3 regions of the Pelotomaculum isophthalicicum JI genome follow, and region 2 is predicted to be linked to each of the others. Evidence: riboswitches for the same ligand, from Rfam matches in the RefSeq annotation. Region 2 holds a riboswitch; each other region holds the start of a gene.

Region 1 (5,810 bases), on a different contig from region 2:
TTTGATTCGAGCCAGTTTATAGTTACAAGGCAATATGACAGCTCTAACCCGTCGTTCAGTTACTCCAAGAATTCGGGAAGCGGCTGCAGCGGTATTAGCGACAGCAACCTCAACAAGGGGACGACCGTAACCCTGACCTTTGATAACGCGCTGGCTTTCAACGAGCTTTACGACGTGACGATCAAAGCGGCTACCGTTGCTGACGACAATCTTTTGACCCTGGGCAACTACCGGAACAGGAGCGACTTCACCTTCACTTTCAGGACTCCTTTAAACGTCACTCCTGCAAATGACAATGCTTTCAGTGATAGTGTTGCGCCAGTTGTCACCTACACTGTGGGCACCTCAAACGTGCCTTATGAGCCCAACGTGGGCGTCATTTTTGACCGGCCCGTCAACTCCACCACTGCCGCCACCTTATTAAGTTTAAGTGATCCCAACGGCCTGGTGGCAAACTATAAAAAAGGCGGTACGGCAGTTGTCTATGACGACACTATCGATGCCTACGCCGTTTCAGGTGCCGAGAATTACAAGCCATTTGCCAATACCGCGAACACCTTCTTCTTCTTCCCCGAGACGGTCCAGGGCAATACCAATACCTGCTATAACCGGGATTATTCCGCCGGCACCCACAGCTATACCCTGGACGTGCCGCCTGTCACTGACATAAGCGGCAATTCCTGGACCCATGCCCAAATAACCAACAACCAGCTCAGTTTCAGCTCACTTAGCAACGACCTCCCCGCCTGGTTGGACAACAGGCCCACGGTTGATACTCCAACCAGCACCACGCTGACAGTGCACTGGAACGCCAGCGGCATCACCAATTCTAGCGCAACCGAAGCGTATGACGTCTACTATTCCACCAACCAGTGGACGGGCTTTACGAAACTTAATGTAAGTGACATCACCGGTACCGCTCCTTTCTCATTCGTGGCCGGGGACACTTCGGATAATAGTGCATATGAGCTAAGCCCTCTTACCACTTATTACTTCCGAGTCGTGCCCAAGAATACCACCTACACCCTTGAAGCGGGTTTTTCCGCGGCCGGATCAGGTGCTACGACCTCTTAAAATCAGGTGAAATGAGCTGTTATTCTCAGCCCCGGCCGTCAGACCGGGGTTTTCCTACCTAGACAAATTTTTTTAAGCGGGTAGGAATTTGTTCCACAATGTAGAATATCATGGTATATGTTCATAGAACCAGATCAGTATCATATCATCCGAGTAACCCGCCTGTGGCTATTTGACTTATGACATACTGGTTTATTGCTTTTCAACCAATGTTTACCGGAAACTAACAATTTCATACCACCACCCGAGTCTACCCGCCTGTGGCTATTTGGCACATTATCCTTGGCTTTAAGGGCTATGGCGGCTGACCGATAGGGTATACCTTGAAAAGGGTATGCCTCCCAGTGCGGAAAGGGTCTAGTGCCAGTTATCTTCAACGGCTGTGTGCGTTTTCCGTACACGGCTGTTTTTTGTTTGCGGGAGATTGACTAGAGATTTTTTTGGGGGGGGTGATAGTTGGGTAAACCATGATGTAGATGCCGGATTTAGCCAGGAGCGATTTGAACAGGAAAATTCATCGGAAGATTCGTAAAAGTCATCGGTTATTTTGCCCGGCGGCAACACCATTAGCAAAGGAAGTGATATCATTTTGCGCTTCAGAAAATTAATTATTGGTTTGTTAACCGCGGCGCTGCTCTGCCTAGGTGGGACCTTCGCTCTGGCGGGTAGCGCCGTAACAGCCGCGGCCGGCGGCGCTACCCCGGAGATGCAGGCGAAAATGGCCTCCGTCCAAGTGCCCTTCTTGCCAAACGAGGGCCAGATTAAAGACGAGCGAGTTAAGTTTTACGCCGGCACTTTCGCTGGAACCGTCTTTGTCACTAATGACGGCCTAACTTACGCCTTGCCCAAAGGTGAAGACGGTGGCTGGGCGGTAAGAGAGGAGTTTGCCGGGGCCAGGGCGCTGGCGCCGGCCCCGGTGGGAGAACCGGGCGCCTCCGTCAACTACTACCTCGGCGACGACAGCGGCAAGTGGCGGACCAACCTGCCGTCTTACGGCATGATCACCCTGGGCGAGGTTTACGACAAGATCAGCGTGAACCTTAAAGCTCACGGCGACAACGTGGAGAAAATCTTTACCGTGGCCCCCGGCGGCGACCCTGCCGCCATCGCGGTTAAAGTTACCGGCGCGGACAAGCTCACCGTCAATGACCGGGGCGAGCTGGAGCTGTCCACAAAATTAGGCACGGTCGAAATGACCCGCCCGTCCGCCTACCAGGAAATCGGCGGGCAGCGCGTTGAAGTTAATGTCGCTTACGTGGTAAACGGCGGCAGTTACGGCTTTGAACTAGGCGAGTATAACCGCGCCTGTCCCCTGGTGATCGACCCGCTGCTGGGTTCCACCTTCCTGGGCGGCAGCGGGGCGGAAACGGGCTACTGCATCGCCCTGGACAAGTACGGGTACGTCTACGTGGCGGGCACCACCAAGTCGCCGACCTTCCCGGGCGCGTCGCAGGGTTTCGGGAATACACAAATAGACACCGCCAACGGTGACATGTTCGTGGCCAAAATGAGCCCCGACCTCACCCGGCTCCTCGCGGCCACCTATCTGGGCGGGAGCGCTGCCGATTCAATTAATAATACCGGCAATTGCCTGGCGGTCGCCCCGTCGGGCGAAGTCTACCTGACCGGGTACACCATGTCGCCCGACTTTCCCCACCCGGGCGGGGCATATCAAGGTTACGTTGACACGCATTCATCCAGCGACATTTTCGTTGCCAGGCTGAGCGGCGACCTCTCCCAGCTCAAGTCTGCCACCTATTTGGGGGGCGCTGACAATGACCGGCCAAACGCCATTGGTATAGACAGCCAGGGCAACGTCTTCGTGGCCGGGACAACGTACATGGACGGGAATTTACCCACCACCTCCAGCGCCTACCAGCAGGCGCACAAAGCAACCACCGCGATTACCGACGGGTTCATCTCCAAGTTTAGCCCCGACCTGTCCGAACTACGCGCCTCCACCTACCTGGGCGGCGCGGCCGCAACTACCATATATTGCATGTCCATCGACAGCAGCGACAATGTCTACGTGGCAGGAAATACTGTATATAACGCGTCAAAAAACTTGCCGGTCACCCCGGGCGCTTATAACCAGGTAAAAAACACAAATGCCAACCTCCAGAGTTTTGTATCCGAGTTGGATAACAATCTGGCCAACCTCCTGGCCTCCACCTACCTCGGCACCGGTAGCGGCGGCGAAACCCTCGTTTCAATTGCCCTGGGCAAGGACGCCGGCGGGAACACGGTGGTATACGCCGGCGGATATACGACAGAAACTGATTTTGTCTCCGCCGGCCCTGGCTACGCCTCAGCCTACCAGACGGGCAGCAACGGCGTCAATGAGATGTTCATCGCCGAGCTGAACGGCGGCCTGACCCAGCGGCTCGCCGCGACCTATCTCGGCACGAGCGTCGCCGATACACTGAGGAAAATAGTTTTGGATTCCGGTGGCAATTTATATATTGAAGGTACTTCTTCGAGTCCTAGTTCCTACCCGTGCTCTGCTGGGGCCTACAGCACGGCTAGAAACGGCACCAGCGGCACCGACATCGTCATCAGCAGGATGAAGGGCGACCTGACCAGGACGGCCAGCGACCCGTCAGGCCTGCTCGCCTCCACATACTTCGGGGGGGCCAACAGCAATGATACACCCTATGACATGACGCTGGACGCCTGGGGCAACGTCTACCTGACCGGGTTGCCCGCCGCCAGCGGCTTCCCGATTACTACCGGCGCATGCCAACCTTCGCTTAGCGGCGCCAGTGACGCCTTCGTTGCCAAGTTCACCGGGGACCTGACTCATGACGGTCCTGCCGACACCACCGCGCCCGTCTGGGTTGACGGAGGTTCGCTGACCGTTTCCAACGTGACTTACAGCGGGCTCACCCTGACCTGGACTCCCGCCTCGGATAACGTGGGGGTGACCGGCTATCAGATTTACCAGGACGGCGCGGTGGCCTATACCGTGAGCAGCGCGACGTATACGCAGGCGGGCGGCCTGGTGCAATACAACCTCACTGGCCTGAACAGCAGCGCCACTTACAACTTCAGGGTGGAAGCCGTCGACGCCGGCAACAACTGGAGCACCGGCGGGCCGACAGCCAATGCCTCGACCCCGGCCGAGCCCGATACCACCCCACCTTACTGGACTAACGGCAGCTTGACGCCTTCCGGCATTACCAAAAACAGTGTGTCCCTGACCTGGTCTGACGCCCAGGATAACGTGGGAGTGGCGGGCTACCAGATCATCGGCAGCGGTAGCGTTGTCGCTACCGTCTACGGGGACACGACATATAACATCACCGGCCTGACTGCAAGCACTCCATACACTTTCCGAGTGCAGGCGTTCGACGCGTTGGGCAATTATAGCACCGACGGTCCCAGCGTTGACGTCACCACAGCAGCGGACGTCGATATAGTGCCGCCCTTCTGGCCGATTGATGGCAAACTTTCGTATGTTTCTCTTTCCGACACAAGTATTCGCATCAGCTGGCCCGCTGCCACAGACAACGGGAGTGGTTTGGCCGGTTACAAGATCATTATGGCCACCGCTACGAATAATGGAGTGCCTGTTGACCCGGTGATCACCAACGTTGACGACGCATCCATTACAAAATATACCTTCACCGGCCTGACCACCGGCCAGGGTTACTATTGCAAAATCGAAGCTTTCGACAGGGTCGGCAATGTAAGTGCCAATGGTCCATCCAGCACGATCTCGCCTGGAGCAGGCACATACCTTTCCTGCGCCTACCTGACCACCATCAGCGGCACTCCCCCGTCATCCACCACCAGAGTTGCCATTGAGGGGAATAGCGGTGTGCCGCTAAGGCCCACGATTAAGCTGATCTTTTCCAATAACGTGGTCAACGACGGTGTTTGGGATAACAGCACCTATTCCAACAAGAACTGCATCAGCCTGCAGATTGCTTCCGGTGAAAATGCTGGACAAAGTGTGCCTGTTAACGTGTTCAGGATACCGGACCTTGAAACGGCCAGTACGCCGAAAGACACGATTAATTTCCAAGAAAGAAACAATATTTTCGTATCTCCCTTAAATGATCTGACGCCCGGCGTACAGTATAAAATCATTATCAGCGGTAATCTAATAGCCAAAAATACTGATCGCGGCCCCATGGGATACGAACGCGACATCCTCTTTACTACGGCACCCGCTGTTACCGGCGACGTGACCGTCGCCGCCGGCAGTAAAGACTTGCTGATCACCGGCGGCACACCTTCCGGTACTACGGTGACGGTTCCCGGCAGCGTTACGGACGCGACGATTAACGTATCGGCGTTTTTGGGCGCCCCGGCGGGTGGTACGGTAACGACCAGCGCGCTGCCGGCGGTTACGATAAATGCCAACACCACAATTAACGCGAGTCCGGTACAGGTACAAATCCCGGCTGGAGTTACAATCAGCGCTCCTGCGTCCTGGGACGGCACCATCAACGTGCCCACCGTCAAGCCCAACAACTCCGTGGCGGTGACGGCCGACCAAGGCAGGACCGCGACGGTGAATGCCGCCGTCGAGATCGGTTTCGGAGATATTCCGCTGACCTTCGATAATGCAGTTAAGATAATCATTCCCGGACAGGCTAGGAAAGACGCCGGATACGTCAGGGGCATCACCTTTACCAAGATCAGCACGGTCATGGCCGAGAACACGCAAGCCGCCGGAGATGCGCTGCCGGCCGGCGGGGACGGCAAAATTGACGACGGCTCAGATCTCG
Region 2 (5,810 bases):
ACAATATTAATTTCCGAATAATAGTATTTCAAAATATCCTGGTACTTATAACCTTGTTTGGCCATACCGTTGGCTCCCCATTGTGATAGACCCAAACCATGCCCCCAACCGCTGCCGGTTATATTCACTCCGGTAAGATTTTTATCCTTATCGTACACTTTTTTCAAAGTAAATAAAGCGCTTTTCAGGCCAAGAGCAATTCTTACGTTGTCCGCGTTCGCAATCTCAGCCCGCAAAGGCTTGCCGTCGGTTCCCACACCGCTAACCGTCAGTTTTTTCACCCTGGCGCCGGAAGCGGTATAGGCCGTATCAATACCGGTAATATTCTTGAATTTATAACCGGCGCTCTTGAACACTTCCAACAACTGAGCAGCTGTATAATTGACCTGCCAGTTATAATGCAAATTGTTCTTATCATACGGGTCTACCTTGTATTTTATATACGGCAAGGCATTATACCAGACATCCTCGCTATTCTCGGTATAACCGCCGCTGCTCGAGTGGAAAAAAGCGGAAATTAAGTTGCCCCGGTTGAGCATAACCACCCCGCGGGTTTCCTCAATTGCTTTGTCGGTGGCGGATACCTCCGCGTCATAGCCTGAATAGACTTGACTGAACTGGTCATTTGTCAAATTATAGCTGGAGCCGCTGGTAGCTTCAACTTTCTGGAGGGCATAGTTGCGCGCCACGACAGCCTGGGCTTTCAGCGCTTCAGCCGGCCAGGAAGACGGCATTTCCGCCGGGACCACTCCACGCAGGTAATCCTCAATGTTCAATTCATTTATTGCCACAAGACCGCCACTTTCCACACGGAATTCAATATTGCCGCGGTAGCGCTTGTATTCCGCTCCCTCCAGCAATGAAATCAAGTTTAATCCGCTGCTTGAGGCCAATTCCTTCTGAGCCCGGTCGTTTCTAACATATAGACTGGTGTTTTCACCAAGGTTTACAGATTCCTCCGAGGCATTCAACGCCACTAGATCATTCATCGATATTCTTTCCACAACATTTTTGTTCGCAGCAATAACACTAATACGCGTATTATTTTCTTGAACCACGACTGGTCCGCTAAAAGGCCCGAATTTTTTTCCGGAACTCTGGAACATTATTTGACCGGCCTGTAAATCCACTTGCCAGCTTTCCTTGCGTCCTATTTTAGTTATTACCTTATTATTTGATAAATCAATTAATTGATAATCACCATTTGCTATAAAGCTCAAAGATTTAGCTTGTCTTTCAAGAGCCACCCGCACCGTTTCAGACTTCTGCGCCCCCTCCGCTACAACCGGAAGCAAAAGCGAGAAAATAACCGACAGAAAAACCGGGAACTGCCTTGTCGTTACTTTTAATTTCACCTTTTCTTCTCCCGATACTTAAATATTAACTCATTAAGTAAATTCGATAAAAATTGCCAATATCCTTTAACAACTGAAAATATATGAATTATATCTACCGGCGCATGAACAAGTTAACAATTATCGTAAGCAGAATACTTAGAACAACACAAGTTACCACGGGAAAATAAAAGCTAAAGTTTTGCTTCTGAACGAATATATCCCCAGGCAGGTGCCCCAGTCCGAACAATTTGCCACCGATCAGGAGCAGCCCGCCAATTATAATCAGAAACAGACCTAAGAGAAGGATCATCTTGCCGAATGATTCTAACATATCATGCACCCACCTCTAAATACATGATCCAGCCATCAGACTGTCAGATGTATGGCAATTATATACCCAAGTTAGCTTTTTTCCCGCCGGACGTCTTAGCGCCGCGGCAATAACGTTCTTTTTCACTATATATGCAGCCGCAATATTGCTGCCTGTACATACCCAGTTTCTTTGATAAACCAACAGCCTCACGGTAGCCATTTCTAAAATCGGCGTAGTAAAACGGGACCCCATATCTATCCCCTATCGCTTCACCGGTTTCCCTGATCAAATCGTGTTTCTGGTAAGGACTTACCAGCAAAGTTGTGCTAAAGTAGTCAAACTCTCCTTTTCTAGCCACCCTGGCCGCTTGGCTTAGGCGCATTGAATAACAAAACTGGCAACGTTTTGACTCTCTATGGACAATACCTTGTAAGAATTCCTCCAGTTGATAATTATTATCAAAAATAACATTGAGGCCTATATCCGCGGCATACTTCTCCAGAGTTTCCTTGCGCCTTTCAAATTCGGTATATGGGTGAATGTTTGGATTATAGAAATACCCGTAAATATCCATTCCTGTTTCTCTCAATTGCTGAACAGGGTATATTGAGCAAGGACCGCAGCAAATATGCAACAATATTTTCATTATAAAACCTCCAAACGTCTTGTCTCCTGCTCCAGTTCATTTAGTTGTTTTCTACATATCCGCCAACATATCCGTCTCGAAGTTAGTATAAACATTTTGCACGTCATCGTGTTCCTCAAGCGCATCTATTAATTTTACCATCTGTTCCGCTTCTTGTCCTTCCAGTTTGACAGTGTTTAATGGAAGCTTAGTAACCTCCGCATAGGCTATCTCGACACCGGACTTTTCCAGGGATTCTTTTACCGTCATCATGTCACCGGGCTCAGTTGTAATCTCATAGGATTCATCATCACTTACCTTAAAATCCTCCGCGCCCGTTTCAATACTCAACAACATCAAATCATCTTCGCTATATTTGCAGTTTGCTTTCTCAACCACAATCAATCCTTTTTCCTGGAACATCCAGGCGACACATCCGGATTCACCCAGACTGCCGCCGTTTCTTGAAAACAGATATCTTATTTCACTTGCCGTACGGTTACGGTTATCGGTCATTATCTCAATCATTACCGCAACTCCGCCGGGTCCATAACCTTCATAGTTAAACTCCTCATAATTTTCACCGCCTAGTTCACCCGCTCCCTTTTGTATAGCGCGCATAATATTCTCATTCGGGATATTTGCTTCCTTGGCTCTTTGAATAGCGGTTTTAAGTTGCATATTGCCATCCGGGTCTTTACCCCCTCGTCTCGCGGCAACCATAATTTCTCTGGCCAAGCGTGTAAACAGTTTACCCCGTTGAGCATCTACTTTAGCTTTTTTGCGTTTGATAGTAGCCCACTTAGAATGTCCGGACATCAAAACTCCCCCTTCATGACAGGCATACAATGCGTTATATAACTAGTATGAATATGTTTAAACTAAAAAAGCGCAAAGCGCTTAACTATTCCCAAAATATTTTAGCATATAGATTATCCTCACGCAAACGATATGTTTTATAATACCAAGCACCTGTGAAATACCGGGTGTTATAATCAAAACCCGCGAAGAAATCGCCGTGACTTCGTTCATGCCATTGGAATACAGTAAATTTGGAATACAGTAAATTGTCTGCGATAAATTTTACTCAACTTGATTAAACCAAGTTGACTTAAACGGTAAACGTTATTAATATATTTAGTTAATAAATTTAATAACGCGCTCCGAGTTAAAACACCTAAAGCGAGAGCTATGGCTTTTAACCACTGGGTGCAAATGGAAACATCTGTGCCTCCCGTCTGGAAAGGAGATTTTCTTTCTGAGTCTTTTATTAAAAGACATGAAAGAATTGCTAGAAGTTAAGGCAGTTTCCAGACGGAAATTGCCTTTTTATATGATTTTTTAAACACAAATTGTCGTGTGTCGAGGTTAATATGCGCGTAATAATATTTTTTTCTTTATTAATTATTTCCTCTAGTTATTTTTTCTTCCAAATATATAGGCGTATTTGTTATATTCGCTTGGGAAAACCGGAAAATTGTAGTAATCACCGTCTGGAAAGGTTGCAATATTTCTGTCAGGCTGTTTTCCTGCAAAAAAAGATTGCGGAATATCCTCTTTCCGGCATTTTCCACGGTTTTATCATGTGGGGTTTTATTGTTTTAATATTTAGCAGTTTGGACATGGCGGCCATAGTTCTTTTTAAAGCGGAAATAACATTCTTGGAGCATCCATGGTTCTTGTTTTTAAGAGATCTTTTTATTTTATTGGTATCAATAGGGATTATTGGTTTTACTTTTCGCCGCTTATTTTTAAAACTTTTTAAACAAAACTGGTTTCATAGTTCATTTAGGAATTATGCTATTCCTATTTTAATTTTTTTCATTTTCCTTAGCGAACTCCTTTACTTATCCATTCATTCCATATTAATGGAAAGAGCATTGCCTGGCGCCTGGCTGGTTGTTGCTTTTTCTGACAGGCTTTCTTTCCTTGGCGCGCCTGCCTTGCTCATTCTCATGGAAATAAGTTGGTGGTTTCACTATTTAACGATTTTTTCTCTTCTATTTATTATTCCAAACTCTAAACATCTTCACCTTGTCTTTGCCCCTTTTAATATCTATTGGCGTTCTTTGCGTACGAAAGGATCCCTTCAGCCGGCTTCACTGGCGGAAACAAGTAAACAAGTACGCGGTGTAAACACAGTTGATGATTTTACCTGGAAGCAGTTGCTTGATACCTTTAGCTGTGTGCTTTGCGGGCGCTGCCATCGGGAGTGCCCGTCGGAACGTAGTAAAGAATGGTTAAAGCCCAAAAGACTAAACGGTTTTATCCGCACATATCTGGAAGAAGAGGGTTCTGAGCTTTTAAAAAACAAACCTTCAATAAAAATGGCAGGCGACCTTTTCCACTATGATTTTATTTGGAGTTGCACTACCTGTGGCGGGTGTAACGAAGCTTGCCCCGTATCTATTGACCATCTCTCCAAAATTATTGATATGCGACGCGGTATCGTATCGGAGGGAAAACATATCCCCCCTGCCATGAAAGAGTTTTTTAATAATCTTGAGCAATCGGATAATCCTTACGGTAAACCACGAAAACCCGGTCACGACTATATTTGGGCCGGTGAATTAGGGATTCCAAGCATTTCTGAAAAGCCCGATGCCGATTATTTGTTTTTTGTCGGCTGTCAGGGAACTTTTGACAAACCAACCCAAAAAGCGGCTGCGGCTTTTGCCAAAATACTGCAATCAGCCAAAGTGGACTTCGCAATTCTCGGAAAGGAAGAGCGGTGTTGCGGTGAAACGGCCAGAAGGATGGGTAATGAACCTCTTTTTCAAAAAATAGCCCAGGGGAATATTTCCAGTTGGGCGAAGTACGGTATCAATAAGATTATTACCTTCTGTCCCCACTGCTTTAATACCTTTAAAAATGAATATCCTCAATTTGGCGGGAATTATGACATCATTTCACACGCGGCTTTTTTGGCCGACCTTCTGCGGCAGGGCAGACTCCAGATTACCCACCCGCGGAATACTGCCGTTAACTATCATGATGCTTGTTATCTGGGGCGATTTAATGATATTTATGAGCAGCCCAGGTATGTATTGAGATCAGTACCTGGCGTGCGTTTAATAGAAATGCCCAGGAACAAAAAGGGATCATTTTGCTGCGGTGCCGGCGGCGGACGTTTCTGGACCAGGTCGGAAAGAGAAAACCCGATAAGTGTTAATCGAGTTAAAGAGGCCTTGGCTACAGAGGCTTCAATGGTTATTACCGCCTGCCCCTATTGTCGTACTATTTTTAAGGAAAAAACAGAGCGGCAGGAACCAGGTGACATTATGGTTCTGGATATAGCAGAATTATTGCTCTCAGCCCTTTCCGACTAATCAACCCCACATTTAGTATTTTCCAGGTGAGTCTGTTCGCTTGATATAATTTCTTGGAAAGCTTGGTTGATTAGGTCTGATTCTTTAAAGGAAAATAAATATTTTTATCGAATATATAGCCAATTTAACGTTTTGGGAGGTGGTGGCATATAATGGTAAATAATATTTCCCGTAATGATCAGATAGACTTTTTAAATATAACTACC
Region 3 (5,810 bases), on a different contig from region 2:
TGACCCATCCCCATATTTCCATCAAATACCTGATCGGGATTGATTATTGTAACCAACGGAAAACCACAGTCAATTGTTGCTTTATATTGAAAACCGAGTGAGAGCAACTCTCGGATTTTCCCGGATACAATGTTGGCACCGTCGACCACTTTTCCTGGGGTAGTACTAACACTAATATCTTCCGGCCGCAACAAGACATGTACCGTATCGCCCACATCGGCCATACTCCCGGAGACCCTGATTGTATTCTGGTCTACCTGTACGAAAACACCACGTCCATCCTTTTCCACGACTGTACCGGGGAGCATATTTTCTATACCTACCAAAGACGCCACAGTCCGGCTGGCCGGCCTTGTCAAAATCTCGCGGGGAGCAGCTGTTTGAATAATCCTGCCTTTTTCCAGAACTACTACCCTACTGGCCAAGAGAGGAATTTCACTAAAATCGTGAGTAACAAAGACACAGCTTATGCCGGTATCGCGCAAAATTCGCCCCAGTTCTACTGTTAGTGCCGTCCGCGTGGGGGCGTCTAGCGCCGAAAAAGGCTCGTCCAAAAAAAGTACTTTTGGCTCCAGAACTAGTGCCCGGGCTAGACTCACCCGCTGTGATTCACCACCGGAGAGGTGGCGCACCGAACGATGGATTAAGTGTTCGATGCCCAGTCTTTGCGACCACTCAGTAACTGGTACACGGGATTTTTCCATGGGAAGTCCCCTTACCTTCAGACCGGAAGCTATGTTATTGTAAACAGTTGTATCCAGCAGCAGGGGTTCTTGGAAAACCATTGCCATAAGGCGGCGCTGCTTGATAGGTTTTTTCCAGTCAACTATTTCGCCTTTAAAAAACAACTCACCGCCGGTGGGGCGCTGTAAAAGCATCAGCACCTGCAATAGGGTGCTTTTGCCGGCTCCGTTGGGGCCTATTAAGGCAACGATCTCACCCTGGTTGAGAGAAAAATATTCAATATCTAATATTTTGTTTTTCCCTTTAGTTAGCGAGAGATCTTTTACTTCTATGACTTTTTCGCTCATGAGGTCCGCCTCCACTGTTGTTGAATTGTCAAAATCAGGGTTATGCCATAAGCCAGGGTCAGTAGAATAAAGCTGATTGCCATTGCGATGTCTAAGTTGCCCTTGGAAACTTCCAACACAGTGGCCGTGGTCAGAACCGCAGTTTGGCCTTTAATGTTGCCGCCAACCATCATGGACGCACCCACTTCAGAAACCACGCCGCCAAAGCCAGCAATAACTGCCGCTAGAAGGCCCATCCGGGCTTCCCGCGCCAGGAGAAAAAGCGTTTGCCACCAGGTGGCGCCAATGGCAATAATTTGCAGTCTTAGTTTGGGGTTTAGCTGCTGAATGGCGGCAATGGTAAAACCGGTTACGATGGGAAAAGCAATCAGGGATTGGGCGATGATCATTGCGATTGGGGTATACATTAATCCCAGGAAACCCAAAGGCCCGTACCGCCACAGAAAAATGCTCACCCACAGGCCCACTACCACTGGCGGAAGCCCCATGCCGAAGTTTACAATGCTCACAATCAGCTTACGCCCGGGAAACAAGGATAGGGCCAGGAACGTTCCTAAGGGAACCCCAATCAATACACTAATTAACGTTGCCGTGCCGGAAACCTTGATGGTAAGCAACGTAATCTCAAAAAGGTCATGATCTCCTGTAAAAAGTAATTCCAGCGCTTTTATGAAGCCTTGCCATATGATGTCCATTTCCTCTTTTCAACTCCGTTCAGCTATTTATCCAGGTCTTCCATATTCTTATATTTACAAGAAAAACACCTCCCATCGAGCGTGTCATAAAATTAGCCCCAGGTTCTTTACCAAGGCAATATTAAAAGCCGGCCAGGCATTGCGAAAAAATGCCCTATCCGGCTGACGTGCGAATTAAGCTCTCCTTTCCGCAATGGGAGGCTTGAAGGTTTCCCTTCAAACCCTGCCGGCCAACCACCATAACTTTAGAGTTTCAGGTGAAAAGGCTCGGAGATAAAAATATTTTATTTATTCTAGATATAACTGGTTAAATAAAAACTCAGCAGGTGAGCCCTATGAATTATGGAACACTTTGCCGCGCGCGCATAAAAAACCCCTACTATTTAAAAGTAGGAGTCATTAGCCGCTCATAGGCATCAGGCGAACTCCATCGCCTCTTAAATGATAAAACTATGAACAATGTAAATACATATTTACAATACTCATAAAAAATACCATGGAAAAACCTTATTGTCAATCAACTTTATTGGACAACCAGGACCGAAATATCGGACTTGCGTAAAAGTTTTTCCACGTAACTACCGAAGAATATATCTTTTATCATGTTATCTTTTCTGGGTGTTACCACTACGAGGTCAAACATGCCTTTTTGAACAAAGTTTTTTAACTCTTCACAGGATTCGCCTGCGATGGTATGCGTAGGCAAGTCAAATCCCGCTAAGCTAGTTAAAAACCTGGGCCTGTCCGATTCTTTTTCAACAAAAGTTAGCTCGCCGGCTGCTTCTTGGTGAAATGCCTTAATGTCGGAAACATGTTCCGGCTTTTTAAGCAACTTGACCAAATGACATTCCGAACCAACCATTTTCGCTAACTTGAGGCCACTATTCAATGCCCTTTTTGCTCCCGGCGAACCATCATACACAACCAAAACTCTGTTGAACATTTTGGGAGCCCCCTTTGTAATTCTTTCCCCTTGCTGAAAATTAGTCTAAACAGAAAACTCCACTATATACCTGTTGGAGTTTCATATTGACTTAATAATTTTTTTCAAATAAAATTTTAATAAGCGGATATTATGAGGTGATGGAGCTCACTTATATGCCTTGTCGAGGCTAATAGCTCCTACCAATATTTTCTTATTGGTGGGAGTTTTTATTTTTTGCCGGCTTCGTATATAGCGCCGCTACCTGTTTTGACAGTTCTTATGGCAATCTTTTTTACGAAAGGGTGATTTGTGGTGCTGGACCATTATGTGCTAAAGAAAAATAGCCTTTTGCAGATCCTGGCTGAAGCAGTTGATTTTGCTGCAAAAAAGGGAAACAGCCCAGCCGCTTCGCTTTTAAAAGAGAGTGCGGATAAACTTTCCCGGGAAACTTTTACCCTGGTCATACTCGGTGAATTCAAAAGGGGCAAGTCCACCTTCATCAACGCTCTTCTGGGCGGCAACCTGCTACCGACTGCCGTCGTGCCGCTGACAGCCATTCCCACCATAATCCAGCACGGTGAACAACTCGGCGCCTCTGTCATTTACCTGGACGGCACCAGAAAAGCAATTCCGGTCAGCCAGATCGCCGATTACGTTACTGAAAGGGGAAACCCCAAAAACATCAAAAAACTGCGCGAGGTGCAAATCATTCACCCGTCGGAATTTTTAAAACAAGGCGTCATCCTGGTGGACACACCGGGTGTCGGTTCTGTCTATGAGCATAATACCGACGCGGCGTACGCTTATCTTCCCCATTCCGACGCCGCCATCTTCATGATTTCCATCGATGCCCCCCTCAGTAAAATAGAAATTGACTACTTGAGAGATATTTCTAAATATGTGAACAAGCTTTTCTTCGTATTGAACAAAATCGATATCGCTTTACCGGAAGACATCACCGAGGCATTGGCATTCACCAGGGAGACCCTGTGGAACAGCCTGGGCGAAGGAGAATACGACCTGATTCCTCTCTCGGCGCGCCAGGCCCTGCTCGGAAGAACCGGCGGCGGAAACGGACAGCTGCGGGTGGATGCCGGCGGCATTGAGAAGCTGGAAGAAGTGCTGGGAAATTTTATCCGGAACGATAAAGGGCGGCTGCTCCTGGAGTCTTCCGCCGCCAGGGCGTTACGGACCATCAACGAACTGGAACTGGAACTTCAGCTCTGGCAGCGGGCGATGGACGGCTCGCTGCAGGATCTGGATGAAAAAATCACACTTTTCGCGGCTGAACTGGAAAAGCTGGAACAAGAGCGGGAAGACTCGATTTATCTCCTCTACCGTGAGGTGGACCGTTTGAGCGCTATGGTCGAAGAGGATATTAATGAATTCAGGACGGCTAAAACAGGTGAGCTATTACATCTGATCGAGGAATCTTATAAAAAAGAGTCGTCCGAAAAGTCAGCAAAAGAGTTGACTCATTGCCTGAACGATTTCAGCAGAAACCTGATCCAGTCGGTATTGAATGAAAAGCGCAACGAAGAGCGCTTGAAGGTAAGGAGTCAATTTGAAAAAGTGTCGATGCGGTTCTTTAGCCGGATCGAAGGGATTGTAGATAGAATGATGTCTATCTCGGCCGAGATTTTCGATGTGCCGGTGGAAAAATCATCATCCAGAGAATACATTATGGGTTCTAAAAAATTCTTTTTTCACTTCGAAGAGCACCCGACCTTTATTCCTTCGCTGGAAATGCTGTCTGTCTCCGGTTTACTCCCGAAAGCGTTGATTAGCGGCCACCTTCTTAATAACGCTAAAAATAAGCTGGTGGAATTATTTGACCGCAACTGCGGCCGGGTGCGCTACGATCTGGCGGACGGCCTGAAAGAAGGCGTGCGGGACGTGGCCGGCGAGCTCAGACTGCGCGCCGACGCGGTGTCCCAAGGGCTGCGTACCGCCCTTCAGAAAGCCAGGGCGGAAAGGGGATTGAGTGAGGAGGAACGCCGTGAAAGGGTAAAGATCTGGCAAAGGGATTATAACGAACTGATTAAGATGAAGGAAACAATAAGGGAAATCAACGCCTCGCTGTAGCGTTTAACAAAGAACTTTTCAGGGAAACAAAATCTTTGTAAATCTGGTGAGTAAATGTGGCAAACAGCAGGCCACCTTTTTATCAAAGCACTATTGAAAAATTACTGCTTGAAAATCGTTGCCCCCCATGTATTTACGGTGAGGAAAGCAAGAAAACATACCTGACGTGGTTTGATATCGAATATTATAACAGCCTTCCCACAATGCTTGAGGTGTCTAAAAATGGTTTTTGCAAACAACACGGCTGGCAAATATCCTCACTGGGCAATAAATTGAGCACGCTTAATCAATTTGTTGCAAACATCAAGTTGACTGAGCTAAAAAACATAAAAGCTGTTTTACAAAGCAACAAAAATGGATGGCTTGGCCAGATATGGCCTCTTTCCATTATTTTTTCAAGACGGTCTGTAAATGTCTTCCTTGATATCCTAATAAGATTGCATACTACTAAAAAATGTCCGATATGTGAAACAATTGAGCAAGGTGAACAGATGGCTTTAACTTACATGGCCAGTTTTTTAAAAGAAAAAAAAGGACAGGAAATATACCGGAAATCGCCTGCCCTTTGTTGGAGACACTTAATAGGTTTATTCTACGAAGTTCCAACAGAGATAACGCTTTTATTAGCCGATATTCATATTGAGCAATTGCAGAAGTTAGATAGTGATTTTGAAGAATATTTCAGAAAAACGGATTATCGCTTTTCCAATGAGCCAAAGGGGGAAGAACAACTGGCCTGGCTGAAAAGTTTAAGATTTTACGTCGGTGAACGGTTTAAATAAAATTGGTACCTGATTGAATCAATTATCGGACAACCAGGACCGAAATATCAGAGTTGCGTAGCAGTTTTTCCACGTAACCGCCGAAGAGTACATCTTTTAGCGCAGTATCTTTTTTCGGTGTTACCACTACGAGGTCATAATCACCTTTTTGAACAAAATTTTTCAATACTTCGCAGGAGTCGCCCAGGATGGTATGCGTGGGCAGGTCGAATCCCGCCTGGCTGGCTAAAAACCTGGCGCCGACAAATTCTTTTTCGATAAGAGCTAGCTCGTTAGCCGCTGCTTGGTAAAA

What was found. Region 2 has a riboswitch for molybdenum cofactor ahead of L7E55_RS10060 (heterodisulfide reductase-related iron-sulfur binding cluster). Riboswitches for the same ligand answer to the same signal wherever they lie in the genome.
Region 1: it holds a riboswitch for molybdenum cofactor, as region 2 does, so the genes downstream of both, L7E55_RS14370 (DUF7948 domain-containing protein) here and L7E55_RS10060 (heterodisulfide reductase-related iron-sulfur binding cluster) in region 2, are expected to answer to the same signal.
Region 3: it holds a riboswitch for molybdenum cofactor, as region 2 does, so the genes downstream of both, L7E55_RS13985 (ABC transporter permease) here and L7E55_RS10060 (heterodisulfide reductase-related iron-sulfur binding cluster) in region 2, are expected to answer to the same signal.

The regions. Positions count from the first base shown of each region.
Region 1 is NZ_JAKOAV010000033.1:11,294-17,103, forward strand. Features, by position in the region: gene L7E55_RS14365 (fibronectin type III domain-containing protein) at 1-1,074, shown strand, start outside; molybdenum cofactor riboswitch at 1,305-1,447, shown strand; gene L7E55_RS14370 (DUF7948 domain-containing protein) at 1,664-5,810, shown strand, end outside.
Region 2 is NZ_JAKOAV010000017.1:44,193-50,002, forward strand. Features, by position in the region: gene L7E55_RS10040 (SpoIID/LytB domain-containing protein) at 1-1,355, opposite strand, end outside; gene L7E55_RS10045 (DUF2905 domain-containing protein) at 1,450-1,668, opposite strand; gene L7E55_RS10050 (epoxyqueuosine reductase QueH) at 1,727-2,296, opposite strand; gene L7E55_RS10055 (YebC/PmpR family DNA-binding transcriptional regulator) at 2,348-3,094, opposite strand; molybdenum cofactor riboswitch at 3,425-3,540, shown strand; gene L7E55_RS10060 (heterodisulfide reductase-related iron-sulfur binding cluster) at 3,778-5,604, shown strand; gene L7E55_RS10065 (globin-coupled sensor protein) at 5,757-5,810, shown strand, end outside.
Region 3 is NZ_JAKOAV010000031.1:9,842-15,651, reverse strand. Features, by position in the region: gene L7E55_RS13990 (ABC transporter ATP-binding protein) at 1-1,031, opposite strand, end outside; gene L7E55_RS13985 (ABC transporter permease) at 1,028-1,726, opposite strand; molybdenum cofactor riboswitch at 1,892-2,011, opposite strand; fluoride riboswitch at 2,110-2,170, opposite strand; gene L7E55_RS13980 (universal stress protein) at 2,250-2,669, opposite strand; fluoride riboswitch at 2,797-2,858, shown strand; gene L7E55_RS13975 (dynamin family protein) at 2,964-4,736, shown strand; gene L7E55_RS13970 (DUF6062 family protein) at 4,793-5,518, shown strand; gene L7E55_RS13965 (universal stress protein) at 5,541-5,810, opposite strand, start outside.